DNA from 4 places in the Mesorhizobium sp. BE184 genome. Region 2 is predicted to be linked to each of the others. Evidence: predicted binding sites of a transcription regulator. Region 2 holds the regulator's gene; each other region holds the start of a gene.
What was found. Region 2 encodes PhoB, which activates phosphate uptake and scavenging genes when phosphate is short. Its sites were predicted from a motif close to TGTCATNNANCTGTCAT; they were not measured.
Positions count from the first base shown of each region.

Region 1: a site for PhoB is predicted at 3,462-3,478, ahead of J2X35_RS05725 (RNA degradosome polyphosphate kinase). Genes of this name have one in related genera too.
Region 3: a site for PhoB is predicted at 3,521-3,537, ahead of J2X35_RS05160 (LTA synthase family protein). Genes of this name have one in related genera too.
Region 4: a site for PhoB is predicted at 1,892-1,908, ahead of J2X35_RS18915 (esterase-like activity of phytase family protein). Genes of this name have one in related genera too.

Region 1 covers NZ_JAVDVU010000001.1:1,155,593-1,163,128, reverse strand. Annotated here, with positions in the region: gene ppx (exopolyphosphatase) at 1-1,165, opposite strand, end outside; gene J2X35_RS05725 (RNA degradosome polyphosphate kinase) at 1,196-3,397, opposite strand; gene J2X35_RS05720 (zinc-finger domain-containing protein) at 3,548-3,793, shown strand; gene J2X35_RS05715 (FAD-dependent monooxygenase) at 3,803-5,026, shown strand; gene J2X35_RS05710 (TIGR02117 family protein) at 5,017-5,688, opposite strand; gene J2X35_RS05705 (amino acid ABC transporter ATP-binding protein) at 5,819-6,622, opposite strand; gene J2X35_RS05700 (amino acid ABC transporter permease) at 6,639-7,536, opposite strand, start outside.
Region 2 covers NZ_JAVDVU010000003.1:51,062-58,597, forward strand. Annotated here, with positions in the region: gene pstS (phosphate ABC transporter substrate-binding protein PstS) at 1-853, shown strand, start outside; gene pstC (phosphate ABC transporter permease subunit PstC) at 914-1,903, shown strand; gene pstA (phosphate ABC transporter permease PstA) at 1,905-2,750, shown strand; gene pstB (phosphate ABC transporter ATP-binding protein PstB) at 2,757-3,569, shown strand; gene phoU (phosphate signaling complex protein PhoU) at 3,599-4,300, shown strand; gene phoB (phosphate regulon transcriptional regulator PhoB) at 4,318-5,007, shown strand; gene J2X35_RS13840 (ROK family protein) at 5,014-6,258, opposite strand; gene xylF (D-xylose ABC transporter substrate-binding protein) at 6,497-7,536, shown strand, end outside.
Region 3 covers NZ_JAVDVU010000001.1:1,060,249-1,067,784, reverse strand. Annotated here, with positions in the region: gene fabF (beta-ketoacyl-ACP synthase II) at 1-115, opposite strand, end outside; gene J2X35_RS05180 (acyl carrier protein) at 150-386, opposite strand; gene fabG (3-oxoacyl-[acyl-carrier-protein] reductase) at 586-1,323, opposite strand; gene fabD (ACP S-malonyltransferase) at 1,373-2,314, opposite strand; gene J2X35_RS05165 (class I SAM-dependent methyltransferase) at 2,515-3,141, opposite strand; gene J2X35_RS05160 (LTA synthase family protein) at 3,623-5,482, shown strand; gene rpmG (50S ribosomal protein L33) at 5,663-5,830, shown strand; gene J2X35_RS05150 (PleD family two-component system response regulator) at 6,245-7,536, opposite strand, start outside.
Region 4 covers NZ_JAVDVU010000004.1:185,000-192,535, reverse strand. Annotated here, with positions in the region: gene J2X35_RS18925 (PLP-dependent aminotransferase family protein) at 1-193, shown strand, start outside; gene J2X35_RS18920 (DUF2778 domain-containing protein) at 456-1,850, shown strand; gene J2X35_RS18915 (esterase-like activity of phytase family protein) at 1,992-3,485, shown strand; gene J2X35_RS18910 (long-chain fatty aldehyde decarbonylase) at 3,549-3,863, opposite strand; gene J2X35_RS18905 (hypothetical protein) at 3,934-4,215, opposite strand; gene J2X35_RS18900 (low affinity iron permease family protein) at 4,310-4,759, opposite strand; gene J2X35_RS18895 (hypothetical protein) at 5,036-6,217, shown strand; gene J2X35_RS18890 (hypothetical protein) at 6,294-6,584, opposite strand; gene J2X35_RS18885 (DapH/DapD/GlmU-related protein) at 6,769-7,410, opposite strand; gene J2X35_RS18880 (CreA family protein) at 7,515-7,536, opposite strand, start outside.

The sequences.
Region 1 (7,536 bases), on a different contig from region 2:
AGGCATGGGCGATGATGTTGAGGGATTGGGTGCCCCGGTATTCCGGATGTGCGCGCCAGCCGATATCTGCCAGCAGGCAGGCCGCCTGACGATAACGGGATTCCTCGACAGTCTCCTCGATGCCGAATGCCTTGAGGGCGGCGCCTGTCCATTCGGCAAGCTCCTGCGCATGTTTCAGCGACCGCGAGCGCAGCCGGGCGAGTTCCTCGGCGGCCGTCAGCAGCGGATCGGTCTTCTGCTCCGCCTCATCGAGCAGCGAATAGAGAAAGCCCTCACGCACGCCGAGTGCGGAAACCACCAGTTTGGAGGGTCCCATGGCGGCGAGGATTTCCTGCAGGACCACGGCGCCATAGGGCAGCAGCGACCGGCGGTTCTTGGAAACGCCCTCGATGCCCTTGACCTTTTCGATCTCACCCCTGGCAACCTGACGCAGGAAATTCGACGCCTCGGCCGTGCCGATTTCGTAATGATGCATGACGCCGAGCGGGTAGTTGGTCATCTCCATATGGAGGCGTGCAAGGTTTCGCCATGTGCCGCCGACGGCGTAGAACACCCTGCCCTCGCCGCCTTGCAGCAACTTTGCGCGCGCCAGTTCGTCCCGGACGATCTTTTGCGCCTGAACAAGAGAATTCTTGGCCATGTCCTGCAGGCGCAGGCCGCCGAGCGGCAAGGTTATGCCGTCGCCGATGCGGTCGCCCTCGACATCGACAAGCTCGAGACTGCCGCCGCCCAGATCGCCGGCGATGCCATCGGCGGGATAGAACCCCGACATGACGCCCAGTGCGGAGTAGTAGGCCTCCTCGCGGCCGGTCAGGACGCGGATCTCGGTTTTGAGGACATCTTCGGCGCGGTGGATGAAGTCCGGTCCGTTGACTGCCTCACGCGCGGCCGCCGTGGCCAGCACGTAAATCCGTTCCGCGCCCGCCTGATCCGACAGCGCCCGAAAGCGCTGGAATTCGTCCATCGAGCGGGTCACCGCCTCTGGATCGAGACGCCCGGTCGAAACGATGCCGCGGCCAAGGCCGGCCAGCATTTTTTCATTGAAAAGGATCGTCGGTGAGCGGGCCAAGCCCTCATAGACGACAAGACGGATCGAGTTGGACCCGATATCGACGATCGAGACCGGCCGCCGATCCTGCAACCGGCCCTGGGATTCAAATATCATTAGAACGGTTCAATCTGGCCATGAAGCGCTCTAGCCCGCCGCTGCGCTGGATTTCTTGCGCCGCTTGAACTGGGCGATTCGCTTCGGCGCATGGGACTTCAGCGCGTCCCCTCGCCCGGACAGGCTTGGATTGGTCATGAAATATTCCTGCGCGTTGAACGGTTCTTCGCCCTCGTCCAGCGTCACCCGACGCGAGGTTCCGTCAGCCAATACTTCGAAACTTTGCTGGTTGTCCATGATGTTGCCGAGCATGATCTGACCGAGGATCTGCTCGTGAACGGTGAGGTTGGTGATGGGCACCATGCATTCGACGCGCCGGTCGAGATTGCGCGGCATTATGTCTGCCGAACTGATGTAGACGATGGCCTCGTCCGACGGCAGTCCGTGGCCATTGCCGAAACAATAGATGCGGCTGTGCTCGAGGAAGCGCCCGACGATCGACTTGACGCGGATGTTCTCCGAAAGCCCAGGCACCTGCGGCCTCAGGCAGCAGATGCCACGCACCACCAACTCGATCTCGACGCCGGCGCGGCTCGCCTCGTAAAGCGCGTCGATGACGATCGGATCGACCAGCGAATTCATCTTCATCCAGATGCGCGCCGGCTTGCCATTGTGGGCATGGGCGATCTCGTCGTTGATGTGATCGAGGATGCGCGAACGCAGCGTATAGGGCGACAGCGCCACGCACATCTCGCCCGTCGGCTCGGCATAGCCGGTGATGAAGTTGAAGATCTGCGCCACATCGCGCGCGATGCGCGGATCGGTGGTGAAGAACGACAGGTCGGTGTAGATGCGCGCGGTGATCGGGTGATAGTTGCCGGTGCCAAGATGCACGTAGTTGCGCAGCTTGCCATCCTCGCGCCGCACCACCAATGACATCTTGGCATGTGTCTTCAGCTCCAGGAATCCGAACACCACCTGCACGCCGGCGCGTTCGAGGTCGCGCGCCCAGCGGATGTTGGCCTCCTCGTCGAAACGAGCCTTGAGCTCGACCAGCGCTGTCACCGACTTTCCGGCCTCGGCGGCATCGACCAGCGCGCGCACGATCGGGCTGTCGTTGGAGGTGCGGTAAAGCGTCTGCTTGATCGCCACGACTTCCGGATCGGCTGTGGCCTGACGCAGGAACTGCACCACGACGTCGAAGGATTCATACGGGTGGTGGACGACGATGTCCTTCTCGCGGATGGCTGCGAAGCAATCGCCGCCATGCTCGCGGATGCGCTCGGGGAACCGCGGGTTGTAGGGCGCGAATTTGAGGTCGTCGCGCGGCACCGAGACGATTTCGGAAATCTGGCTGAGCGCCAGCGGCCCCTTGAGGACGCTGATGCGGCTGGATGAGACACCGAGTTCCCCGGCGACGAAATCGCGCAGTTCCTCCGGCATAGCCATGTCGAACTCGATGCGGATCACAGAACCCCGGCGGCGGCGCTTCAGCGCCGTTTCGAACAGGCGGACCAGATCCTCGGATTCTTCCTCGACCTCGATGTCGCTGTCGCGAATGATGCGGAACGTGCCGGAACCCTTCACCTCATAGCCGGGAAAAAGCTTGCCGATGTAGAGGCTGACGGCTTCTTCGAGCGGGATGAAGCGGACGTGATTCTTTCGGTCCGGCAGGCGGATGAAGCGGCGCAGCGCCGTCGGCAGACGAAGCAGCGCGCTCATTTCCTCACCGTTCTTACGATGCCGCAACTGCAGCGCGATGGAAAAACCGAGGTTCGGGATGAAGGGAAACGGATGCGCCGGATCGATGGAAAGCGGCGTCAGCACTGGAAAGACCTGCTCCTGGAAATGGTCTTCCAGCCAGATGTTCTCGTCCTTGGTGAGAGCGCTTCTCTCGATGGTCGCTATACCCTGCTTGTCGAGCAGGCCCATGAGCGCGGAAAGGCTTTTCTGCTGGTCTTCCTGCAGGCGCTCCACCTCCTTAAGCAATTGTTCCAATTGCTGTTCCGGCGTCCGGCCATCCGGGCTCTTCAGCACGATGCCTTCGCGCACCTGACCGGCCAGACCGGCGACGCGCACCATAAAGAACTCGTCCAGATTGGCGGCGGAAATAGACAGAAACCGGACCCGCTCGAGCAGCGGATGATTGTCGTTGAGCGATTCCTCAAGGACGCGCCGATTGAACTGCAGCCATGAGAATTCGCGGTTGACGAAACGGTCGGGGTTGCCGCTGTCGGCAGCCGATCCCTCGATGTCGATAAATTCGGACTGAATGGGCTTGAGTTCGTTCATGTCCCTGTTTTCTCCAGCAGCGCGTGCCGGTTATCCGGCTCAATTTATCCTCTGGCAGGGATTTGCGACAGTTTCATTTCATCGACCTTGCAAAGAAAGAGGATATGCTCCAAACGCTGCATATCGGAGCGAATTCAGACGGAGACGACCATGGCCGGCGGTTCCATTCCCCATTTCCAGAACGATGCCGGGCATGCGGCCATCGAAATCGGCGTCAAGGAATTCATGTGCGTCGGCGCCAATCCGCCGTTCGACCACCCTCATATCTTCATCGACATGGGCGACGAGGCCGAGGCGGTGTGCTCCTATTGCTCGACGCTCTACCGCTATTCGCCCCGGTTGAAGGCGACGGAAACCATGCCGGCGGGTTGCCTCTACGTCGACCGCGCCGCCTGAGCTGGCCCGATGCCGGACCAGCGGTCCCGGCCGATCCTCATTGCCGGAGCCGGCATTGCCGGCCTGACAGCCGCCATAGCGTTCGGCTTGCGCGGCTATCCGGTGCGATTGTTCGAGCAGGCAGAGCAATTGCAGGCGGTTGGCGCCGGCATACAGCTTTCCCCCAACGCAACGCATATCCTGAAGACCCTGGGCGTTCTCGATTTTCTGCTGCCGAATGCAGTGCAGCCGCCGGCCGTTCTGCTGAGGGACGCCGCATCGTTGAAGCTTCTGGCGCGGATACCGCTCGGTGAGATGGCCGATAGCCGCTGGGGCGCCCCTTATCTGGCCGTGCATCGCGCCGATCTGCAGGCGGCTTTGGTGCAACGGGCCGGGCAAATGCCGGGCGTGGAGTTGATCACCGGCGCACGGGTTACCGGATGCACCGCTCATGCCGCGGGCATTGCCGTTGCCGTCTCGAAGAACGGCGACACTACCACAGAATATCCCTCGCTGCTGATCGGCGCCGACGGCGTCTGGTCAGCAATCCGCAGCCTTGGCAGCGCTAACGCAACGGCGGCTTTTACGGGCGAGCTGGCATGGCGGGCGACGGTCGAAACCGACAGCCCGGGCGGCAAAGCCTTCGCCGCCATTGCGCCGACCGAATGCGTGACGACATTCCTCAGCCCGACCTTTCACCTCGTTGCCTATCCAGTTCGCGCCGGGCGCGCGGTCAACCTCGTCGCCTTCACCAAAGGCGTGCGGATAAGCGAAACCTGGTCGGGTCACGCCGATATCACCCTGCTGCAAACGTCCGTCCGGCGCGCGGCGGCTCGTCTCAAGGCGATGATCGAACTGGCAGGACCATGGACGGTTTGGCCGGTCCATATCGTGGATCAGAAACCAGCCTGGGTATCGCAAAGCGTGGCGCTGATCGGCGATGCGGCGCATGCCATGACACCTTTCGCAGCCCAAGGCGCGGCCATGGCCATCGAAGACGCTGCGACGCTTGCCGCCTTCGTCTCGAAAGTACCGGATGGCGGATTGGCGGACGGGCTGAACGGATGGGAGCGCTTCCGCCGGCCCCGCATCGCGCGGGTGACGAGCCGCGGCGCGCTCAACAAGCTGGCCTGGAATGCCGGTGGGCCGGTCGCGCTTGCGCGGAACGTCGTGCTCGGCCTTCGGTCTCCGCAGCGCCTCGCCGCCGACCTGGACTGGCTGTACGGCTGGAGGATGCCGACCGATCAATTGTAGAGCCTGAGGGAAAGCGCCAGCAAGGGCGGCACCGGCGTCCACCAGCCGGTGCGCAGGCCGGCGGCGCGCAACGCCGCCGCCGTCCAGGTGTTGCAACCCATCACCGCCGTGAACCGGCCATTGGCCTCGAAGAAGCCGTCATAGTCATTGTATGCGGCGCCATCGATTGAAATCGGTCCATTGGCTCCTTGCCGGAAACTGGCTTCGATAAAACCAAGAAGCGCCTGAAAGCTCGCCTCGTCGAGGTTGATGGCGATGACGTTCGGTTGCTGTTGCGAGATTTCGCCGGTCAGTTGAACGTGCATCACCGAAACATCGAGGGTCAACCCCTTGAGCAGCGGGGTGAGCTTCAACTGCGACCATGTCGGAGTCGCAATGTAAAAGGCACGACTGCCCCAGCCAAAGGCGATATGGCGGGCCCCGGCGGCATCGATCGGCAGGCCGGCGGTTCTGAGGAAGGCGAACCGCCGAAGCAGCGCCTCGTCTACTGGAATCGCTATGTCGGTATGGATCGGATTGGCGAGAACAAGGATACGATGGCTGGCAAGCTGCTGCGGCCTGGCCGGCCAGAACGGCCGCGGCACCAGCGTTCCAAGCGCCACTGCGAGGGCAATGGCAAAGGATGTCACCGCAGCCCACCGCACGATTCCGGATGCTCTCACGAACCTTGAGCCTCAGCGTTCGGCGAAGAGTCGAAAACAGGATCGGATAGGGGCGGCTTCGCGGCGTATCGGCAAAACAACATCCGGCCGTGATGCGGCCGGATCGGTTCACCGCAAGCTTGCATCTGCGTCAGTGGAGAATTTGCGACAGGAACAGCTTGGTGCGTTCGTGACGGGGATGGTCGAAGAACTCGGCCGGTGTGTTCTGTTCGACGATCTGACCCTGATCCATGAAGATCACGCGGTTGGCGACCTTGCGGGCAAAACCCATCTCGTGCGTCACGCACAGCATGGTCATGCCTTCTTCTGCCAGCCCGACCATGGTTTCCAGCACTTCCTTGATCATCTCGGGGTCGAGCGCGGATGTCGGTTCGTCGAACAGCATGATGCGCGGGTTCATGCACAGCGAGCGGGCGATCGCCACGCGCTGCTGCTGGCCGCCGGACAGCTGGCCGGGATATTTATGCGCCTGTTCCGGGATTTTGACCCTTGTCAGGAAGTGCATGGCGGCCTCTTCCGCCTGCTTCTTAGGAACCTTGCGCACCCAGATCGGCGCCAGCGTGCAGTTCTCCAGAATGGTCAGATGCGGGAACAGGTTGAAGTGCTGGAACACCATGCCGACCTCGCGGCGCACCTCGTCGATCTTCTTCAGATCGTTGGTGAGTTCCTTGCCATCGACGATGATCTTGCCTTTCTGGTGCTCCTCGAGGCGGTTGATGCAGCGGATCATCGTCGATTTGCCGGAACCCGACGGGCCGCAGATGACGATGCGCTCGCCGCGCATGACCCTCAAATTGATGTCCTTGAGGACGTGGAACTCGCCATACCATTTGTGCATCCCGACGATGTCGATGGCGACGTCGGTGTCGGACACCTGCATCTTGTTGGCGTTGACTTTCAGCTCTTCGGCGCTGACTGCGTTCTCGGTGGCCATGAACCGGGTTCCTTGCCTATCGTTTGTGGCCGGTGTCGAGCCGGCGTTCCATGTATTGCGAATAGCGCGACATGCCGAAGCAGAAGATCCAAAAGACCGCGGCGGCGAAGACATAGCCGGTCTTGGCGGTCTGCGGCGTCGCCCAAGTCGGGTCGCCGGATATGTTCTGCTTCACGACGCCGAGCAGATCGAACATCGAGATGATCAACACCAGCGTCGTGTCCTTGAAGAGGCTGATGAAGGAGTTGACGATGCCGGGGATGACCAGGGTCAGCGCCTGCGGCATGACGATCAGCCCCATCTTTTGCCAATAGCCGAGGCCGAGCGAATCCGCGCCTTCGTACTGGCCCTTCGGAATCGCCTGCAAGCCGCCGCGAATGACCTCCGCCATGTAGGCGGACGAGAACAGCGCCACGCCGATCAGCGCCCGCAGCAGCTTGTCGAACGTCACGCCCGGCGGCACGAAGAGAGGCAGCATGAAGGATGCCATGAACAGCACCACGACCAGCGGTACGCCGCGCACCGTCTCGATGAAGACCACCGAGAGGAGCTTCACCGCCGGCATCTTCGAGCGTCGTCCCAGCGCCAGCAATATGCCGATCGGCAGCGAGGTGACGATGCCGACATAGGAGATCACCAGCGTCACCAGCAAGCCACCCCACAGAGGGGTCTCGACAAAGCGCAGCCCGAATGCGCCACCAACGAGAAGGAAAAAGGCGATAAAGGGGAAGACCACGAAAAACAGTATCGCGTTCAATCGCTTGAATGGCGCTCTTGGAATCATCAGCGGCACAATCAGCGCCACGAAGATGATGCCTGTCAGGATCGGACGCCAGCGCTCTTCCAGCGGGTAGCGCCCGAACATGAATTGACCGAAACGGCTGGTGACGAACGGCCAGCAGGCGCCGGACCAT
Region 2 (7,536 bases):
GCAGATCAAGGCCAAGACCGTCACCTTCGGCGCCACCGACGCGCCGCTGAAGGGCGAAGACCTCGAAGCCACGGGCCTCGCCCAGTTCCCGATGGTCATGGGTGGCATCGTGCCGGTCGTGAACCTGGAAGGCATCACCCCCGGCCAGCTCGTGCTCGACGGCGCGACGCTCGGCGATATCTTCCTTGGCAAGATCACGAACTGGAACGACGCAGCGATCCAGAAGCTGAACCCGGACGCCAAGCTGCCCGATCAGGCGATCGCGGTCGTCCACCGTTCGGACGGTTCCGGCACCACCTTCAATTTCGCCTACTATCTCGCCGACGTGAATGCCGACTGGAAGAGCAAGGTCGGCGTCAACACCGCGCTCGAATGGCCGGTGGGCATCGGCGCCAAGGGCAATGAAGGCGTCGCCAACAACGTTGCCCAGACCAGCGGTGCGATCGGCTACGTCGAATACGCCTACGCCAAGCAGAACAAGCTGACCTACACCGACATGATGAACAAGGACGGCAAGAAGGTTGAGCCGACCGCTGCATCGTTCTCGGCAGCGGCAGCCAATGCCGACTGGAGCTCGCAGCCCGGTTACGGCGTCATCCTCGCCAATCAGCCGGGCGCCGAGTCCTGGCCGATGACGGCCGCGACCTGGATCCTGGTCTACAAGAAGCCGGATGATGCGGCTGCAACCGGTGAAGCCCTCAAGTTCTTCTCCTGGTCCTACAGCAAGGGCGACGAAGTGGCGGCCGACCTCGACTACGTGCCGATGCCCGACAATGTCGTGAAGAGCATCGAAGAGACATGGTCGAAGGACATCGTCGGCAGCGACGGCAAGCCGCTTTACTCGGCAATGTGACATCACGTCTGGCGGGGAGGGCGCACCGCGCCCTCCCCATTCTTTCGAAAGTGAGAATCCATGACCATCGTTGCCGAAGCCATGCCATCGTCGCTTGCCGCCCAGGCCAGGGAAAGCCGGGTCCGGCGGTTCGCGCTTACGGATACGCTGTTCCGCAACAGCACACGCGGCGCCGCCATTCTCGTGCTGCTCATCCTCGGGGGTGTCGGCTTCTCCCTTGTGGTTGGTTCGTGGGAAGCGCTCTCCAAATTCGGCTTCTCGTTCCTGACCACCGAATCCTGGAACCCGGTGACGGAGAAATTCGGCGCCCTGGCTCCGATCTACGGCACCGTTGTGACGGCCGCGATCGCCATCCTGATCGCTGTTCCCATCGGCATCGGCATTGCCGTGTTCCTGACTGAACTCTGCCCCCGCCCGCTCCAGCGCCCCATCGGCATCGCTGTCGAGCTCCTGGCCGGCATCCCGTCCATCATCTACGGCATCTGGGGCCTGTTCGTTTTCGCGCCCTTCCTGCAGACGACCCTGCAGCCCTTCATCATCAATGTCTTTCATGGCGTCCCGGGCCTCAACAGCCTGTTTGCCGGACCGCCCTACGGCATCGGCATGCTGACCTCGGCGCTCATCCTCGCGATCATGGTGCTGCCTTTCATCACCTCCATCACCAAGGACGTTTTCGACACGGTGCCGGCGGTTCTGAAGGAGTCGGCCTACGGGATCGGCTGCACAACCTGGGAAGTCACGCGCCGCGTCGTTATTCCATATACGCGCATCGGCATCATGGGCGGCGTCATGCTGGGCCTCGGGCGTGCGCTTGGCGAAACCATGGCTGTGACCTTCGTCATCGGCAACGCCCATCGCATCAGCGCTTCGCTGTTTGCGCCGGGAACGACGATCTCGGCCACCATCGCCAATGAATTCACCGAGGCCGACGGGACGCTCTACACGTCCTCGCTGGTCGCGCTCGGCCTGATCCTGTTCATCCTCACCTTCTTCATCCTGGCGATAGCGCGCTTCATGCTGCTGCGCCTCGAACGTCGCGCCGGAGCCTGACATGTCCACCGCTTCATCGCTTCATGCCCGCCGCAAGGCCAGAAACTCGGTGATGATGACGCTGTGCATGGCGGCGGCCGGCATCGGCCTTGCCTGGCTGGCGCTCATCCTCGGCGCGCTTCTGTGGAAGGGCGTCGCCGGTCTTTCGCTTTCCGTCTTCACGGAAATGACGCCGCCCCCCGGCGACGCCGGCGGCCTGCTGAACGCCATCGCCGGCTCCATCGCCATGACTTTGATCGGCATCATCGTTGGCACGCCGATCGGCATCCTGGCCGGCACCTACATGGCCGAATATGGCCGGTTCTCGAAGCTCACGGTGGTGGTGCGTTTCATCAACGACATCCTGCTCTCGGCGCCCTCGATCATCGTCGGCCTGTTCGTCTATGAGCTGCTGGTGCGGCCGATGGGACATTTCTCAGCCATCGCCGGCTCGTTCGCGCTGGCCATCCTCGTGATACCGGTTGTGGTCCGCACCACGGAAGACATGCTGACACTGGTGCCGAATTCGCTGCGCGAAGCAGGCGCGGCCATCGGGGCGCCGCGCTGGATCGTCATACGCTCGGTCGCCTACCGCGCCGCGCTTTCGGGTATCGTCACCGGCATCCTTCTGGCCATCGCCCGCATATCCGGCGAAACCGCGCCGCTTCTGTTCACGGCGCTGAACAACCAGTTCTGGTCGAGCAACCTCAACGCACCCATGGCCAGCCTGCCGGTCACCATCTTCCAGTTCGCGCTCAGCCCCTATGAGGAATGGCAGCAATTGGCCTGGACGGGCGCGCTCATCATCACCCTCACGGTTCTGGCGCTGTCGATCATCGCCCGGAGCCTCACCGGACGCAGGACCTAGAGAGATATGAAACCGATGCTGTCCAATGAAATCGCCATGTCAGATGCCATCGCCCTCGCTCCCAAAACCACCAAGATCGAGGTCAAGGATCTCAACTTCTACTACGGTGAGTCGAAGGCGCTGAAGAACATATCGCTGTCGCTTCCGGCCCGCAGCGTCACCGCCTTCATCGGTCCGTCGGGTTGCGGAAAATCGACGCTGCTGCGCGTCTTCAACCGCATCTACGAGCTCTATCCGAAGCAGCGCGCCGACGGGCAGGTCCTGCTCGACGGCAAGAACATCCTCGACCGTTCGCAGGACCTCAACCTGCTGCGCACCAAGATCGGCATGGTGTTCCAGAAGCCGACGCCGTTTCCGATGTCGATCTACGAGAACATCGCCTTCGGCATCCGCCTCTATGAGAAGCTTTCGAAGTCGGAAATGGACGTCCGGGTCGAACAGGCGCTGCATCGCGCGGCGCTGTGGAACGAGGTCAAGGACAAGCTCGACGCCAGCGGCCTCAGCCTTTCGGGCGGCCAACAGCAGCGGTTGTGCATCGCGCGCACCGTGGCGGTGAAGCCGGAGGTCATCCTGCTCGACGAGCCGGCGTCGGCGCTCGATCCGCTATCGACCGCCAAGATCGAGGAACTCATCGATGAGTTGCAGGTGGACTACACGATTGTCATCGTCACCCACAACATGCAGCAGGCGGCGCGCGTCTCCAGCCAGACGGCGTTCATGTATCTCGGCGAACTGATCGAATACGACAAGACCGAGAAGATGTTCACGTCGCCGGGCGAGAAGCGCACGCAGGACTACATCACCGGCCGGTTCGGCTGATTTCGCCCGCGTCATACGAGGACAGCATCATGAGCGAACATACGGTCGCATCCTTCGACGAAGATCTCGCCCAGATCAGCAAGCTCATCCACGGGATGGGCGAGCTCGCCGGCCTGATGGTCGGCAGCTCGACGCGGGCTCTGCTCGGCGCCGACAATGCGTTGGCGCAGCACGTCATTTCCGATGACGCCATCATGGACGCGCGCCAGCGTGAACTGGACGGCCGGGCCATCACGCTTATCGCCAAACGCCAGCCGATGGCCGATGATCTCCGTTCGGTACTCGGCGCCATTCGCATGGCCGGCGACATGGAGCGGATCGGCGATCTGGCCAAGAACATTGCCAAGCGTGTCGGCGCGGTCGGCGAACACACCGTTCCGCGCGACCTGTCGCACTCGATCGAATCGATGGCCCAACTGGTGCTGGAACAGGTCCATGCGGTGGTAGACGAATACAGCGTCGGCAACGCGCCGGCCCTGTCCAAGCTGAGAACCGACGACGAGCGGATCGACGTCAAATACACGTCGGTGTTCCGCGAGCTCCTGACCTACATGATGGAGGACCCGCGCAACATTACCGCTTGCACGCATCTGCTGTTCTGCGCCAAGAATCTCGAGCGGATCGGCGACCACGTCACCAACATCGCCGAAAACGCCTATTATGTGCTGACGGGCGAGCAACTGCCGCCGAACAGGCCCAAGCTTGACGAGACGGCAGCGCCGGCTGCGTGACGGCTGAAAGGCTAGCAATGATTGCACCGCGTATCATGGTGGTGGAGGACGAGGAGCCGCTGGGCGTCCTCCTCCGCTACAATCTCGAATCCGAAGGCTACCATGTCGAAGTCGTAACCCGTGGCGACGAGGCCGAGATCCGGCTGCAGGAGAACGTTCCGGATCTCCTCGTCCTCGACTGGATGGTGCCCGCGGTCTCCGGTATCGAGCTTTGCCGGCGTCTGCGGATGCGACCCGAAACCGAGAGGCTGCCGGTTATCATGCTGACGGCGCGCGGCGAGGAAAGCGACCGGGTGCGTGGCCTTTCGACCGGGGCCGACGACTATCTGGTCAAGCCGTTCTCGACGCCCGAATTCATGGCGCGGGTGAAGGCGTTGCTGCGCCGGGCAAAGCCCGAGGTGCTGTCTTCGGTGCTGAAGGTCGGCGACATCGTGCTCGACCGGGAATCGCACCGAGTCTACCGCAAGAAGAGCGAGATCCGCCTTGGGCCGACCGAGTTCAGGCTGCTCGAGTTCATGATGCGGCACCCCGGCCGGGTGTTTTCGCGCAGCCAGCTCCTCGACAATGTCTGGGGCGAGACGATCTATATCGACGAGCGCACAGTCGACGTGCATGTCGGGCGGTTGCGCAAGGCAGTCAACACCGGACGGATGCCTGACGTCATCCGCACGATCCGCGGCGCCGGCTACGCCATCCGCGAGGACTGACTTTCCTCAAATAACAGCCGCCTGCCTGCTCGATTCCTGCGGCTGACTGCCGGGTGCGAATATCTCCTGATCGACGAAGGTGAGCGCCCGCATGGCGCAGCCTTCGCGGATGAGCGGCCGTTCGTCGGGCTCGGTGTCGAAGGAGATCGAACCGGAATGCTGGCCGCCAGCCGTTCTGGCGATTGCCGCGCGCAATGACGGCTCGATAAGGTCGAATGCCGCTGCGCCGATGCCGACCACGGCCACAGGCGCAGGATCGATCAGCGCGAACAGGCTGCCTAGTCCAAAACCCAGCGCTTCGCCGGCCGTACGATAGGCCTCGCGTTCGGGGCCATCGCCTTCGCGCGCCAAGGCGGCAAGCGCCTGCATGTCGTCATCGACGATGTTGGCTGCCGGTTCGGAGCTTTCGGCGAGGCCATGGGCATTGCGCCAGATGGCGTAATTGCCGGCATAGGCTTCGACGCAGCCGCGTCGGCCGCAGCGGCAGCGCGCGCCATCGGGCTTGTGGATCATGTGGCCGAACTCACCGCCGGAAGAATGCGTGCCGGTGAACAACTCGCCCTTCAAAATCATGCCCATGCCGATACCGTGGGAGAGGAGGATGGCGATGAAATCCTCACGGTAGCGCTCGGGGTTCCGCCAGCGCAGCGCCTCGGCCATCATGTTGCAGTCGTTCTCGACAATGACCGGAATGCCGAAGCGGGCTTCCAGCAAGTCGGCGAACGGGATGTCGGTGTGAGGGGTGATCGGCGTCCAGAGCAGGATGCGGGCCTGAGCGTCGGTGATGCCTTGTACGGCGAGCGCGATGCGCAGAACCCGGCGGCCGCTGAGTTGCAGGCGGTCCAGGCCTTGGCCGACAATGTCGATGCATTGCCGGATGAGGTCTTCGCGACCCATATGCTGGGTGTCGAGCCGGCGATGCTCCTCGGCTACCACATGGCCGGTATAGTCGATGATCGCGGCTGAGAGGAAATTGAGGGAGAGGACCACGGCGGCGACCACGGCCGCATCCGGATTGAGCGCAAGCGCGACCTGCGGACGGCCGCGCTTCAACGACGTGGTTTCGCCGCGCGCTTCCATCAACACGCATTCGCCGATGAGGTCGGAGGATATAGCCGATATGGTCGAGTGGCTGAGACCCGTCGTCGCTGCGATCTCTGTGCGTGAAGGCTGGCCGTCCCGGCGCACGGCCGAGATGACCATGGCACGATTGCGCCGCCGCAAATCGTCGTGGCGGATTCCCACCGACATCGTTATTTCCTCCCCTTGCGATTGCTAGGGCACGGCAATCGGCAAGATGTCAATTGTGGCAGAAGCCACGCGGGCTGTCATTATTTTTTCGGAACTCGAAAAAATAGAAATCCGAAAATGAAATCCGTTGACAGCGGCCAATCCTTACGTCATGATTTTTTTTGAGGCTCGAAAAAAAGAGCTTCTGTACGGGTCTTAAGGCCAATTAGTCAGCGCCGAGCGGCGCAGGGAGGAAATCATGAGGAAATTTGCAACCGCCATGTTGGCGGGTGTTGCTTTGTCTTTGACGCTGGCGTCCGTCGCCCATGCGAAAGACAAGGTAATCGGCGTGTCCTGGTCCAACTTCCAGGAAGAGCGCTGGAAGACCGACGAGGCGGCCATGAAGAAGGCTATCGAAGCCGCTGGCGATAAATACATCTCCGCCGACGCCCAGTCCAACCCGACCAAGCAGCTTGCCGATGTGGAAAGCCTGATCAGCCAGGGCGCCAACGCGCTCATCATCCTGGCACAGGACGCTTCCGCCATCGGTCCGGCTGTGCAGAAGGCCGTCGACGAAGGCATTCCGGTGGTTGGCTACGACCGCCTGATCGAAAACAAGGATGCCTTTTACCTGACCTTCGACAACACGGAAGTCGGCCGTTTGCAGGCGAAGGCCGTGTTCGCTGTCAAGCCGGAAGGCAACTACGTGTTCATCAAGGGTTCGGGCGCCGATCCGAACGCCGATTTCCTGTTCGCTGGCGCCATGGAAGTTCTCAAGGGCGCCATCGACGCCGGCAAGATCAAGAATGTCGGCGAGGCCTATACCGACGGCTGGCTGCCTGCCAACGCCCAGAAGAACATGGAGCAGTTCCTGACTGCCAACGACAACAAGGTCGACGCTGTCGTTGCTGCCAATGACGGCACCGCCGGCGGCGCAATCGCAGCGCTTCAGGCACAGGGCCTTGCCGGCTCGGTTCCGGTTTCGGGCCAGGACGCTGACCATGCCGCGCTGAACCGTATCGCGCTGGGTACGCAGACGGTGTCGGTGTTCAAGGATGCGCGCGATCTTGGCAAGAACGCCGCCGAAATCGCCTCGCAGCTCGCCGACGGCAAGGCCATGGGCGACATCGCCGGGGCAAAGGATTTCACCACGCCTGGCGGAAACACCGTCAAGTCGGTGTTCCTGACCCCGGTCGCCATCACCAAGGACAATCTGAACGTCGTCATCGACGCCGGCTGGATTTCCAAGGACGCAGTCTGCACCGGCGTGAAGGCCGGCAGCGTTTCGGTCTGCAACTA
Region 3 (7,536 bases), on a different contig from region 2:
AGGTCGTGACGCGACTGGCCGCGCTGCGGCCAGTCAGCAGGTTCTTCCAGCTATGCTCGGTTCCGTAGCCGAACGGCGAAAGCAAGCCGAGGCCTGTGACCACGACACGCCTCATCGCGCGCCCTCCCAGCCAATGCGTAGAGAAATCGTCAGGCCGAAGCCTTATCGATGTACTTCACCGCATCACCAACCGTGAGGATGGTCTCGGCGGCGTCATCAGGAATCTCGACGCCGAATTCTTCTTCGAACGCCATGACGAGTTCGACCGTGTCCAGACTGTCCGCGCCCAGATCGTCGATGAAGCTCGCCTGTTCGGTCACTTTGTCGGCTTCCACACCAAGATGTTCGATAACGATCTTCTTGACGCGCTCTGCGGTGTCACTCATGTGGGCATCCTCGTCTTCATGTTTGTCTGTCTTCGTTAGCGGGCCGATTGCCGCTAATCAAGCTCAAAGATAGTCCTGCCGAAATGCAACAACGGACAGGTCGGTTTTTGCCCGAACCGCCGGGTTGCGGGCCGCATTACACCAAAAAGGCCATGGCTCCAAGGCGCAACGGCCTTTTTCTCGATGCGAATTCAATCGATCAGATCATCGCCATGCCGCCATTGACGTGCAGCGTCTGGCCGGTGACGTAGGACGCCTCGTCCGAGGCAAGGTAAACGACGGCGGAAGCGACCTCGGCGGACGTACCCATCCGCTTGGCCGGGATAGCGCCCATGATCGCTTCCTTCTGCTTGTCATTCAACTTTTCGGTCATCGCCGATTCGATGAAGCCCGGGGCCACACAATTCACGGTAATGTTGCGGGTGGCGATTTCCTGCGCAAGCGACTTGGACAGACCGATCATGCCGGCCTTCGAGGCGCAGTAATTCGCCTGTCCCGGATTGCCGGTGACGCCGACCACCGAGGTGATGTTGATGATGCGGCCATGACGGCGACGCATCATTGGGTGCGTGAGTTCGCGGGTGAGGCGAAACACGGCGGTCAGATTGACCTCCATCACCGAATCCCAGTCGGCGTCCGACATGCGCACGAACAGGCCGTCCTTGGTGATGCCGGCATTGTTGACCAGGATATCGACGCCTTCGAGGTCGGCTTCCACCTTCTGGCCAAGCGCTTTCACCTCGTCGCGGTCGGACAGGTTCGCCGGGAAGAGCTTGACCCGGTCGCCGAGTTCGGCGGCCAGCGCCTCCAGCTTCTCGACACGCGTCCCATGCAAGCCGACGACAACGCCTTGCGCGTGCAGGAGCCGCGCGATCGCTTCGCCAATTCCACCCGATGCGCCCGTAACAAGCGCCTTGCGGCCGGTCAGATCGAACATGTTCCCCTCCGTAGAGCACTCCCTTGGCAAGGGCGTGGTCGAGTTGCAATCATCCAAGCGCCGCGAGCGCGGCCTCGATGTCGGCCGGATTGCCGATATTGGCAGTTGCGATGTCCCGGTTGATGCGGCGGGCAAGACCGGAAAGAACCTTGCCGGAACCAATCTCATAAAGCGTGGTGACGCCGTTGGCGCCGAACCACTCAACTGTCTCACGCCAGCGGACGCGGCCGGTGACCTGCTCGACGAGGCGTTTGGCAATGGCGTCCGGATCGGTTGTCGGCGTGACGGTGACATTGGAGATGACAGGAACCGAGGGAGCGGCCTTTGTCACATTGGCCAGCGCCTCGCGCATGGCTTCCGCCGCTGGCGCCATCAGCGCCGAATGGAACGGCGCCGAGACCTGCAGCATCCGCACCAGCTTGGCGCCCTTTTCGGTACAGATGGCGGCGGCTTTTTCCACCGCCGGCTTTGCGCCCGAGATCACCAGCTGGCCGCCGCCATTGTCGTTGGCCACCTGGCAGACCGAGCCTTTACCCGCTTCAGCGCAGGCCGCCTCGATGTCTGCCTGTTCGAGGCCGATGATGGCTGCCATCGCGCCCTCGCCAACCGGCACCGCCGACTGCATGGCGTCGCCGCGGATGCGCAGGAGTTTCGCCGCATCTGCGACCGAGACAAATCCCGCAGCGGCCAGCGCCGAATATTCACCGAGAGAATGACCGGCCACGTAACCGACCTTGTCCCGCATCGAAAACCCACGTGATTCCAATGCCCGAATCGCCGCAAGCGAAACGGCCATCAGCGCCGGCTGTGCATTTGCTGTCAGCGTCAGCGTTTCCTCAGGGCCTTCCCAGATCAGCGTCGAAAGCTTCTGGCCGAGAGCATCATCGACCTCCTGAAAGACACGGCGCGCCTCCGGGAAATGCTCCGCAAGATCCTTGCCCATGCCGACAGCCTGGCTGCCCTGGCCCGGAAAGGTGAACGCAATCGCCATTTGCAGCCTCATCGTTGCTCTCGCCAGCCTGTTGCGCCAAGCCGGGCCTGGAAGTCAAGCCTCGCCTCGCGTCGGTGCGGCGGTCGTGTCTCAGTTTGAATTTCGGCTATCGACCCCGAACGGATGCCCGATCTACCCCGCTTGGCGCCGCATTCGGACATGACACGCTGCCTCCATCCGGGTTCAGAACCTTGTTTGAGTCATGACCGACTCGCCCGAATGCTCAGCCACCGATCATCGGGCTTTCCAACGTACCGGCGCACCTCGCTGACGAGCCAGCCAGCGTCTGCGAGCGCGGACCGCAGGGCAGGCTCGCGCCAGTATGTCTCGACGTAACGTCGAGGCGCTGCAGCGCTGCCGTGTGTGGACACGTCCTCGCCATCGCCCTCTCTAACAGAAGCATGTAGCCGCCCGCCAATCCGGGTCGCCTCGGCAAGCCGCCCAACTACCGTTCCAAAATCCTTGCGCGCGGCGTGAATCAGGCAGGCGCAGGCCCAGATTCCGTCGTACGGCGCATCGGGACGCTGTGGATCGGCCAACTCGTCGGTCAGCGGGTCCAACAGGTCGGCCTCGAAGCCACTCTGGCGAAGCAGGTCGACGAAACCCTTCGAAATGTCAGTGCGCCGGACGCTGATGCCCCGGTTCTCAAGCTCAAGCGCATCTCGCCCACCACCGCTGCCGATCTCGAGCACTCTGCCCGAGCCACCCAGATCGGCCACGAACGCATCGATTTCTGTCGCGACCCATCCGGGCATCGCCGCGGCCTCGGCAGCGTATTCGGCCGCGACCGAATCATAGGACCGCACGGTGTCTCGGTCGGTGGTCATCCCAGCGCTTCTCCCTCAAGACGAGAGCCCTCGAAAAGCAAGAGCCATCAGCCCGTTGCACGTCCCGCACGCCGGGAGTCGGTGACATCGCGGGCGATTGCTTCCCAGCATTAGCAGAAATTCAATGTGAGACACGCCCTCTCGGTTCGGCCGTTCGTCAAAAACGAGACAACGGGAATCGAAGCTTTCGTTTTTCGTTCCGGGCCTGAATTCCATGCGATTTGGACTTGAGCCGGCGCACGATCCTGTCTAATCGAATTGCCGCCAACTGTCTGGCCTCGCGGGGTTTTTCCGGATCACACTCGGTTAAAACCGAACACGATTTGTTTGCCAGCTCTTCTCAATTCCGCCGCAACCTTTAGGTCTGGGTGACGGTTTAGTGACAATTGCATGACGTTCGCGGTCGGGGTTCAAAGTGACAGCTAGTGTGACAGGCCAGGCGGTCGCGGCGGCGGCATCTGGTGATTTCAAATCGCAAATTGTGGCTCAGAACCGTGCTTTTTGGCCGGCCCTGCGTTGCGTCTTGGTGTCCTTGCTGGCGTCGGCTGCGCTAGTTTTTTCCGTCGAACTGATTTTCCGGGGCGATTTCCTGGCCACCGTCGAGTTTTTCCTGCAACCGTTCAAGCCGGGCTGGACCACGGTTATCCTGTTTGCGCTGATCCTGGTTGCGCTCGACGCCGTGCTCGGCCGACGGCATCTCAGCCTGCTCGTGGTAGCGCCGCTTATCTTGGCGCTTGCTTTCATTGGTCACCAGAAATCGCTTTATCTGGGCGATCCGCTCTACCCGACCGATTTTCTCTACGCACGGCAGATCGTCGAACTGATGCCGCTGCTGTTGCGCGACAGGCCGTTTGCCGGTGTCGCGATGGCGGTTGGAATTATCGCCGGGCTGGCGTTGCTGATCTATGCCTGGCGTACATGGCGCCGCCGCGCCCCGGCGATTCCCTACACGGGCCGTCTGGCGCGGCTGATCATCAGCGTGCCGCTGCTGGCTTTCTTCGTGTCGATCATGGACTACGCGACCTTCTCCTGGAGCCGCGATCGGCTGCAGATCATCCCGATGATGTGGGACCAGAAGGAAAACTACAATTCGAACGGCTTTGCCCTCGCGTTCGCGCTGAACGTGCCGATGGCGCATGTCTCGGCGCCTGCCGGCTATTCGGAGAAGGCAATTGCCGCGATCGCCAAGCCTGATGCCGCGATTTCGATGCCGCCGCAAAAGCCGGACATCATCGTGGTGATGAGCGAATCTTTCTGGGATCCGAGCCGGCTGCCTAACGTGAAGATCACGCCTGACCCGATCCCGACGGTGCGCGGGCTGCAGTCAGGTCATATGTTTTCGCCTGAATTCGGGGGCATGACCGCTAATATCGAATTCGAGGCGTTGACCGGCTTTTCCAATGCTTTCCTGCCGGCCGGCAGCATCCCCTACCAGCAATATGTGCGGGCGCCGATTCCGTCCGTCGCCACCTTCCTGAAAAGCGAAGGCTATGCGACGCGCGCCATCCACCCCGGTACGAACTGGTTCTGGAATCGCAGCCCGGTCTACAAGGATTTCGGCTTCGACGACTTCAAGTCGGAAGAGAACCTTCCGAACATGCAAAAGCGCGGTCCGCTGGCTTCGGATGCCTCGATGACCGAGGAGATCATCAAGGAGGCCGACGCCACCGACGACCCGTTCTTCTTCTTCGCCGTCAGTCTGCAGAACCACGGGCCTTACGAGCCGCATCGCTATCCGGATCCGACTCACAAGGTGCAGGCTTCGACCAGCCAATGGGCGCAGGATTCGCTGCTGAGCTTCACCGAAGGCGCCTCGGATGCCGACAAGGGTCTTCAGAAGCTGATCGAATGGGCGAACAAGCGCGAGCGGCCGACCGTCATCGCCTTCTTCGGCGACCACCTGCCGCCGCTAGGACCCGTCTATGTTGAAACCGGCTTCCTCAAGGAGCCCGTCGCGCCGCGCAAGGAATCGCCGGACCAGATGCTGCTGCATCACCAGACGCCGCTGGTCGTGTGGTCGAACAAGACCGGTCCAGTGAAAGACATGGGCGCCGTCAGCCCGGCGTTCCTGCCATACCACATCCTCAAGACAGCTGGCATTACGCATCCCTATTACACGGGCTTCCTTGGTGAAATGCGCAAGCAGTACAGCGTCGTCGATCGCAACCTGCTGCTGTCGGCGAATGGCGACGCGACGCCGGACTGGGCGCGCGCGAAGGATATCGACCCGGAAATCCGCGACTTCCGCTTCATCCAGTACGACATGATGTTCGGCAAGCGCAAAGCGGCGTCCGATTTCTTCCCTGAAACCGTCGAAAAGCCGAACGGGCATACGACATGAGCGGCGTCCAGCTTCACGCAGACGGGTGGTAAGTTACCGCTTCGATCTGTCGTTGCCCGCAACTTGGGCCGAGGCTTGACTTTCCGGGCGCTTTCTTTATGTGTCCCGCCAAGTTTTCCGCGTCCGGAACATTCCGAGGCACTTGCGGCTCTAACTCCAAGACATCAACGGACGATCACCATGGCCAAAGCCGCAAACATCAAGATCAAGCTTCTTTCGACCGCCGATACCGGCTTCTTCTACGTGACGAGCAAGAACAGCCGCACCAAGACCGACAAGCTGTCGTTCCGCAAGTACGACCCGGTCGCCAAGAAGCACGTCGAATTCAAGGAAACCAAGATCAAGTAATCCGGGTTTCCTACGGACGAAAAAAAGCCGCCCTTTCGGGCGGCTTTTTTGTTTCTCAGGTTGAAAAAACTCTAGGCCAGCTGGGGTTATCCGCTGATCTTCTTGTGCGGCATTAAACAAAGGGGGCCGGTCGGCAATCTGGCAGCGGTACGAGGAGGCCACTATACGCCAGCGCCGGCCGGCCGACCCCACGGACCCAGGAGATGCGGCGGACCTGAGCATCATGGGGTATTCCTGGATGCTGTGGCCATCCCCCCGCGCCAACGCCATCCCGTTGCCCGCACATTTGCGCAAGAGGTGATCGAAATCAATAGTTTCTTAACCAACGCTCGCGAATCGCTTGGATTAAGGTAAATTCGTAACCATGCCATCTTGACGGCACGACAGGCCCGGATCCGGGCGGTCGGCTGATTCCTAGGCCGCCTTGGCAACGACGCGGTTGCGACCGCCGCTCTTGGCCTCATAGAGCGCGAGGTCGGCGCGCTTCATCATCGCCTCGACCGAATCCAGCCCTTTGAGCAGCGACGAGACGCCGACGCTGACGGTCACCGCGATGGTCTTGCCGTCGTGGCCGATGGCGAATTGCTCCTTGGCGATCTCGGCCCGGATGCGCTCAGCCACCTTTTCCGCCACATGACCTTCGGTATCCGGCATCACGACGACGAACTCCTCGCCGCCGAACCGGCAGGCCAGATCGATGCCGCGCACATTCTTGCGCAGGCGACGGGCGAATTCGCGCAGCACATCATCGCCGCCGTCATGTCCGTGCGTGTCGTTGACCGACTTGAAGCGGTCGATGTCGGTGATCATGACCGACAGCGGACGCCGGCGCGCCACGGCCCGCTCGAACAACGTCTGGAGATGGCTGTCGAGGTAACGGCGGTTGTGCAGGCCGGTCAGCCCGTCGGTCACCGCCATCTCGATCGTCTGCGTGACGCTGGCGCGCAGCTGGTCGTTGTAGCGCTTGCGGCGGACCTGGGTGCGCAGCCGCGCCGTCAACTCGTGCGGATCGATGGGGCGCGTCAGATAATCATTGATGCCCAATTCCAGCCCGCGGATGATCCGTTCCTCCTCCCCCTCGTCCGCCAGCAGAATGATCGGCAGGAAACGCGTGCGGTCGAGGGAGCGCAGCTGGGAACACAGACGCAACGGATCGAAATCGGCAAAGCCGGTCGAGATCAGTACGCATTCATAGGCATTTTCCGCTGCCTGGAAGAAGCCGGCATGCGGATCGGTCGCGACGTCGATCTCGGCGGTTGGCCCAAGAATCTTGCGGATGCGCTCGAAGGACGATTTCCGTTCGTCGATGAGCAGCACCTTCGGCGTGGTCTCCTCGGCGTTGAAGGTGCGGCTGAGCAACTCCTCGATGCCGATGTTACGGGTGGTCGAGGCGCGCAGCCGCAATTCGTCCGTCAATGTCTTCAAGCGCACGAGGCTCTTCACCCGCGTCATCAACTGCAAGTCGTTGACCGGCTTGGTGAGAAAATCATCGGCGCCGGCCTCAAGACCGCGCACCCTGTCCGAAACCTGATCCAGCGCGGTGACCATGACTACGGGAATATGCGCGGTCGCCGGATCGCGCTTCAGGCGCCGGCAGACCTCGAACCCGTCCATGTCCGGCATCATGACGTCGAGCAGCACGACATCGACCTTGCCGTTCTCGCAGGTCTCTATGGCGTCGGGGCCATTCGAGGCGGTCAGGACCT
Region 4 (7,536 bases), on a different contig from region 2:
GCCGGGCGATGTCGATGCCGCCGACATTGCCCGCGCGGCGCTTGCCGAAAACATCGTGCTCGCGCCGGGAAACGTGTTCAGCCCGTCGCAATCGGCCCGAAGCGCGATGCGGTTCAACGTCTCGCAGATGTCGGACGACCGCATTTTTCAGGTGCTGGACAGGGTGTTGCGGGGCACCGTGCAAAACCGCTGATGCGTCCTTTTCTTGACTCCACGCCAAAAACCGGGCTTTAGAAAACCCAAGGAGAGTGGGACTTGCCGCTTTTCGTGGCCGGAAAACGCGAATGCGCATCGGCCCGCCAGAAAAATGGCGGCGGCACAGGGATTGGTTAACCAACTTTGTCCATCTTTTGAATCAATCGGCAACAACGGCATGGCGCGGGGGCGCGCCGCAGGTTTGTTCGGCAGCGTCGGTCCTGAAGGCCGCGACGCCGGTTGAGAGAAAATTGGTTGGTATGGCGTATTTGTTTGTGAAGGGCGGACGTTCCGCCAGCGGCTCGACCCGCAAGCCGGCTGGCTATGGCAGCGTCCTGCGCTGGGCCGTGATCCCCGCTGTCGGCGCCGGCCTCGTCCTGTGGTCGCTGGCGATGATGGCCGGCCTGTCCTCGGCGGCGAACACGCTGGCCTCGGACCTGAATCCGCATGCCCTGCCCTCGTCCACGCTCGCTGCCCTTTCCGGCGCGCCGCGGCACAGCCTCCGCCTTGCCGGCGCACAGCCTGTCGCCAAACGCGAGGCCCGCGTCCTGCCGGGCTTGAAGCCGTCCGGCGTGGAAAAATCGGTTCGCCTCGCCAGCCTCGACGCTACGCCGCTTGCGCATATCCAATCCGCCGCCGAGCGTTTCGACCGCAAGGTAACCGAGGCGGCGTTGTCGCCGGCCAAGCTTGCCGCCGTCTTCGCGCAGGCCGATATGGTCCTTGCCAGCGCCGAGCCGGCCCCGCCACCCATGCGCGAGCGCTTCTCCAGCGCGATATCCGTTCACGGTGCGCCCGAGGCATCCCGTTTCGGCCCCGGCGTCACCGAGACTGTACGTTCGTCGCGCCTCGCATTGGCGCTTGCCGCCGCCGGTGAAGTCGAGGTCGCCCTCGCCTATCCGACCGCGACCGCCTCAGACGTGCCGGACGGCATTTTTGTGTCGCCGCTGGAACCGGTCGAGGCAGAAGGCGACACGGTCCTGCTCGCCGCCATTCCCGAGGCTGCGCCGTTGCCGACGCGTCGTCCGAAGCTGACCGAAACCGCGCGCGCCGAGGCTGCACCCTCCAATGCCGCGCGGCCGGACGCCGGACCACGCATCGCCGAAGCAGCCAAACCCGCGCGCAAGCCCGCCGAAAAGCCGAAACAGGAAATGCTTGCCTTCGCCCGTCCGGACAATCCCGATGGCGGCGGCATTTTCAAGAAGCTGTTCTCGGCCCCGCGCCCCCGCAAGGACACCGCCATCTACGACATCAGCGCGCAAACGGTTTATATGCCCGACGGCACGCGGCTGGAAGCGCACTCCGGCATCGGACGGATGGTCGACAATGTCGCCTATATCGGGGTGAAGAACCTCGGCCCGACGCCGCCCGACACCTACAGGATGGTGATGCGCGAATCGCGCTTCTATGGCGTCGAGGCGATTCGCCTGCTGCCGGTCGACGGCAAGACCAAGCATGGCCGCGATGGGCTGCTCGCCCACAGCTATCTGCTGCGTGGCGGCGCTGCGCAGTCGCATGGCTGCGTTGCCTTCAAGGACTATCCGAAGTTCCTCAAGGCCTTCAAGGCAGGCAAGGTCAAGTACCTCGTCGTCGTGGCCGGACGCGGCGGCCGAAGCCAGCCCGCCACGCGCATGGCCCGGAACGGCAACGACGCCTGATCCCAAGCCGGGAAACGGGCGACCTTTCAGCGTCACGGCGTTGTCACGCACCTATCATGTTGGCGGCCTAGACAGGCAGGCGAACGTTCCGGCCATGGCCGGAGCGCGGTTCAGCCGTCTATCGCCCTTGAGAGGTCCACCATGAAGAATATCCACCCTCCGGTTGCGCGTGCCATACTCCTGGCAGCGCTGACGGCTCTTACGTCATCCGTCGCCCTGGCTGACAATTCCGCCACCGTTGGCGGCACCGCCTTCGTCAACAAGGGACTGGTCGGCGCCGGCCGTATCCCAGCCAACCAGAAGGACAAGTTCGGTGAGACCTTCGGTTCCGGTTCCGGCATGGCCATCGACCAGCAAGGCTGGACGCGCGACGCCAACGGCTACAAGGGCACGTTGTGGCTGCTGCCGGACCGCGGCTACAACGCCGTCGGCACCGTCGATTACCGCCCGCGCCTCAATACGCTGTCGATCGAGTTCGCGCCGGTCGTTCCGGGCGCAGCACCGCAGGTCGGCAACGAGCAGACCGGCGTCAAGGCGACGCTGACCGACAGTCTGCTGCTCACCGACAATGCCGGCGCCGACACCACCGGTCTCGATCCGCTCGATGGCGTCCGCGCCGCCGCCGGCGACATGCCGATCCTGCCGGAAGCCAACGGCAAGATCGCGCTCGACAATGAGGCGATCGCGCGCCTGCCCGACGGGACCATGTTCATTTCCGACGAATATGGTCCGAACATCTACCGTTTTTCGGCCGAGGGCCGGCTGATGTCGGCGACGCAGCCGCCCGCCGCCATGGTACCGATGCGCAAGGGCACGGCCAATTTCGCCTCCAACAATCCGGGATCTGGAGCGGCCGCGCCGGAGCCGAAGAACCCCGAGACCGGCCGGCAGAACAATCAGGGCCTTGAAGGCATGGCGCTGACGCCGGACGGCAAGACGCTCATCGCCGTGCTGCAATCGGCGGCGCGGCAGGATGGCGGCGACGCGCCCTCGACGCGCCAGAACACCCGCGCGCTCGTCTATGATGCGACCGACCCGTCTCAGTTGAAGCTTGCGCACGAATACATCGTGCCGCTGCCGGTCTTCACCGATGCCAAGGGTAAGACCACGGTCGCCGCCCAGAGCGAGATCGTGGCGCTCACCGACAAGACCTTCCTCATGCTGTCGCGCGACAGCGGCAACGGCCAGGGCCTCAAGGGCGACACCTCGCTCTACCGCTCCATCGACATCGTGGACGTTTCGGCCGCGACCGACATTGCCGGGACCGATTTCGACAAGGACAAGTCTGCCGCGCCGAAGGGCGTCGTGGACGCATCGATCAAGCCGGCAACGCTCACGCCTTTCATCGACATGAACGGTGGCGCCGATCTGGCCCGATTCGGCCTGCACAACGGCGCGCCGAACGACAAGGACAATCTATCCGAGAAGTGGGAAGCGATGTCGCTCGCCAGCGTGCTCGACCCCAAACTGCCGGACGACTACTTCCTCTTTGTCGCCAACGACAATGATTTCCTGACGCAGGACGGCTATCAGGTCGGCGCAGCCTACAAGGCGGAGGACGGCGCCGATGTCGACACCATGTTCCTCGTCTATCAGGTCACCCTGCCAGGGTTGACGACGCACGCATCCCAGTAACGTCAGATTTGCCCGGGACCATTGAAAAGGGCCCGATTTCGGGCCCTTTCGCGTCGATCCGTATCAGTCGACCTTCTTTTCACCCTTCTCGCCGGCTTTGACGATGTCTCCGGTGGTGAAGAGTATTTCCTTCAGTTCGGTGCGCCAGTCCGGCTTGGCCCGCAGCAGCCACTCCAGATCCATGCCGAAATGCTTGAATTCTTCCTTCTGCGCGTTCTCCATAATCGCCCGCGCCGACTTGTCCTTCTCAACCGAGATGCGCTGTTCATACCAGCTTATCGCCTCGGCTTCCTCGATCAGCGACGTGATCATGCGCGCGAATGTGCGCACCTTCTGCGTCAGCTCTTCGGGTGGCTCGTGATATTGCTCGGTGGCCATGGTTCTCTCCGATTACCTCTATTGCCTCCAGCAACGGACGACGTGCCAAGAGGGTTGCGATGCCGGCTGTTCAGCCGCGCATGTCCTTGAGTTTCTCCGCCGCCGACGCCGCAAGGTCGGCATAGCGGTCCTCGAGGCGCTCCGCGGCCTCGATAATCGGAAAATCGTGGCCGAATTTCTCCAGCGCCATGCGCAGCTTCTCGACGAAGTCGGCCTGAGTCTCCAGCGCGGAAAACAGCGCCCTCACCTGCGCCTCGCTGATCTCGGGATCGTCAAGCATCGACGGCACGTCTCGGCTCATCCTGTCGCCCGTCTCCGTCTGTTGCCTGAGGATTTCCAGCCAGTCGTTCAAAAGCGGCTCTCCGTTCATCGGCGGCACCATGCTCGGCGCATCAGGCCGGGTCAATCATTGTAACGGCGACAGCTGCCGGGAAAGAGCGCGGCGATCAGGCAGCGCTCTGGCGCGCCTTCTGTTTCCTGGAACTGACCGTCTCGGCGGTCTTGCGCGCGATCTTCTTGACCTTTTGTTCCTCGTCCCGGTCGTGGCGCTTGGCGGCCTCTTCGCATTTGTTGCGGATTTCCTCCACCTCGCTTTCCGTCAAATGTTCGATGCCAATGAAATGATTCTGCGCCTCGCCCACCCGGATCAGCTCGTCGAGCTTCGCCTGAATGGCAGCACCATCGCGGTTCTGGGTGTTCTGAATGAGAAAGACCATCAGGAAGGTGATGATGGTCGTGCCGGTGTTGATGACCAGTTGCCAGGTGTCCGAAAAGCCGAAGACAGGCCCGCTGACAGCCCAAACGATCACGGTCAGGCAACAGATCGCGAAGGTGAGCGGCAGGCCGGTTATATGGGCAACCTTGTTGGCGACCTTGGTGAAAAGCTTTTCGAACATGGGATTCCCTTTTTTGCTTTCAGAAACATCCGCCCCCTCGCAAAAGTTCCAAGGCCGCCGGCATGGCTTTGCAACTGATAGCAACCATAGGGTGAACAACGAAGGAAAAGCGCCTTAAAGTTGATTTGAGACACTCTCCCTGCAGGCAAAGAGCCTGTTCCTTCCGCCCAAAGCGGTACCTCCGGCCCCTTCCGCCAGCCGCCACCCCGCATGGCGGAAGGGGTCTCTCACCGGGGTGCTGCCAAGTTCGCGGCATGCCGGGGAGATGGTCGAACGATGCGCCGCCTTGCCGCGATTGTCCTGTTCGCCGCGGCCGGCATCGGCCACGTGGGCGCAAGTCGGGCAGGCGGGGAACCGGTTCAAGACTGGCAGTCGACGGGCAGCATCGAGCGGCACTTCACCAGCAACGCGCTGGACAGCGACCGACCCGTGTCCGACTGGTACACGCTCATGCGCGGCACGCTGCAGCGCCAGTTCGGTGAGGACGACGCCAAGCTCACGCTGTCCGGCGAACTCCAGGCATCGCGCTACGATCAAATTTCAATCGAAGACGACCGGGCGCTCCTGCTCGCGGCAGAAGCATTCCGGAGGTTCGGCGCCGCGGTCGAACTTCGCGGCACGCTGAGCTACCGCGTCGCGCGCGAGGGCGATGACCTTTCGATAGGCCCGCTGACCCTGGGCACCGCGACGGCGAAGCAGGTCCTCACCGGCCAGCTCCAGCTCGGGCTGAACCTCGGCAAGGCCACGACGCTGATCCTGGAAGCCTCCGACAGCGTGGAAAATGTCGGCCGCACGCATTTCCAGCATGACATCCTGCCGGCGACGCGGCTCGACCCCGACCGCGACAAGCGCCGCTTCGCCGCCCGCGTGACCCGCACCGCCGGTCGGCTGGCCTTCGGCGGCTCGGCTTCGGCTCTGCTGGTTTCGGTCGAAGAACTGGGAACGCCCCCGGTAGGGCTTTCGTTCGCGCAGTACGGGCTGCGGGCGGAAGCCGTCATGACCGGCGAGGACGGCTCGACGCTTGGCCTTGCGCTCGGAGCCGAGTTGCTGCGCGCATCGGTGAACGGCCTCTACAGCAAGGTCAGGCCGGAATGGCAGTTGACGGCTTCCAAACCGCTGCCCCTGGGCTTCGAACTTCGCGGCGCCTGGTTCGGCCGCTACGAAACCGCCGACAGCGACGATCCGCTGGCTTCGTGGCTGCAGCGCGCCGAGGTCGAGACAAGTCTGAAGCTTCGCGAGGATCTTGTTCTTGCCGCCGGCGTTTTCCGAGAGAACAAGCGCAATCTCCTGTTCGAAAACGACGAACGCGGCCACGGCTTCTTCGCCGAAGCGACCTACAAGGCCAGCGGCAAGCTGCATATCGTGGCGCGGGTGGATTTTTCCAGGACCTTCAAGACCGTCGTCGGCACTCGCGAGGAAACCACCGATATTTTCATCGCCATGCGGTCCAGGCTCTAGCGAATACGAAAAAACGGGAAGGTTCGGCTGAACCCTCCCGTCCCCTGCCGGGCAATTTAATGTCCGGCCGTCCCGTTCAGTGCTTCTTGATCTTGTAGCTGTTGTTGAGGGTGTTGATGCCAATGCCGCTCAGCACGCCGCTGAGGACGTTGGTCTTGTTGCCGTTCAGGATACCGGAAACGACGTTGCCGCTGAGAATGGCATTGCCATTGCCGATGCCGTTGAGGACGCTCACATCGCCGAGGCCGATGTTGACGAACCCGCTCGAATATCCCGAATGCCCTCCCTTGCCGAAGCCGCCGGCCTGCGCGCCAACGGCAGAAAAGGAAACGACAGCGGCGGTCAAAGCAAATGCGTACTTGTTCATGACTCACTCCTATTGTTGCTGAGGTTTCCTTCCGCTTTCCAAAACGTATCTCCGAGTTCATTACTGCATTTCAGCCAGATAACTTCAACCTTGGATTGTTTGATTTGATCAATACAACCCGTTTTCCAATTTTTAACTTTAATCTTTTACGTTAAGCGACGTGGTTACCGGCGCTGCCTGATATTCACGAAGCGCCGTTTTCCCAGCGGTCGAGAAAAGCCCCGATGGCCAGCGACTGCATGTCGGGAATGGCTTTTGCCAGCCTCTCCGGCGGCCAGTCCCACCAGGCCAGCCGCTCGATGCGCGCGGCGATGTCCGGTTCGAAGCGGCGGCGCAAGAGACGCGTCGGCACGCCGGCCACGATTGTGTAAGGCGCAACATCCTTCGTCACCACGGAATTGGCGCCGATCACCGCGCCATTGCCGATCGTGACGCCCGGCATGATGACCGCCCCATGGCCGATCCAGACATCGTTGCCGATGGTGACGTGCTTTTCTCGCCGGCGCTCGCGAAATGCCGCATCGACCCCCAGCCAGCGGAAATACTCATTCGGCCGGTAGCTGACCTTATGGGTCGTCAGCCGCTCAACAGGGTGTTCGAGCGCATGGATGCGGCTGTTGGCGGCGATGGAGCAGAATTTGCCGATGCTCGTGTAGATCGCCTCGGAATGCCGCTCGAAATAGGAGAAGTCGCCGACATCGACCTCCCGCAACACGACCCGCTCGCCGATCGAAACATGGCGCCCCAGCCGGCATGACTTCAACTCAGCCGTTGGATGAATGCGCGGCTCGGAATCTTTTGCGATGAGGTCGTCTCGGCGGTCCATATCGCGGCTTTACGCCGCCGCGCCAGGTGCCGCAAGCAAGAGGTGAACGAGATTCAGGACACGGCGAGCAGAAAAAGCCGTGTGCAGGCCGACCTCACCTGAATCTACTGCGGCTTCCCCTTCGCC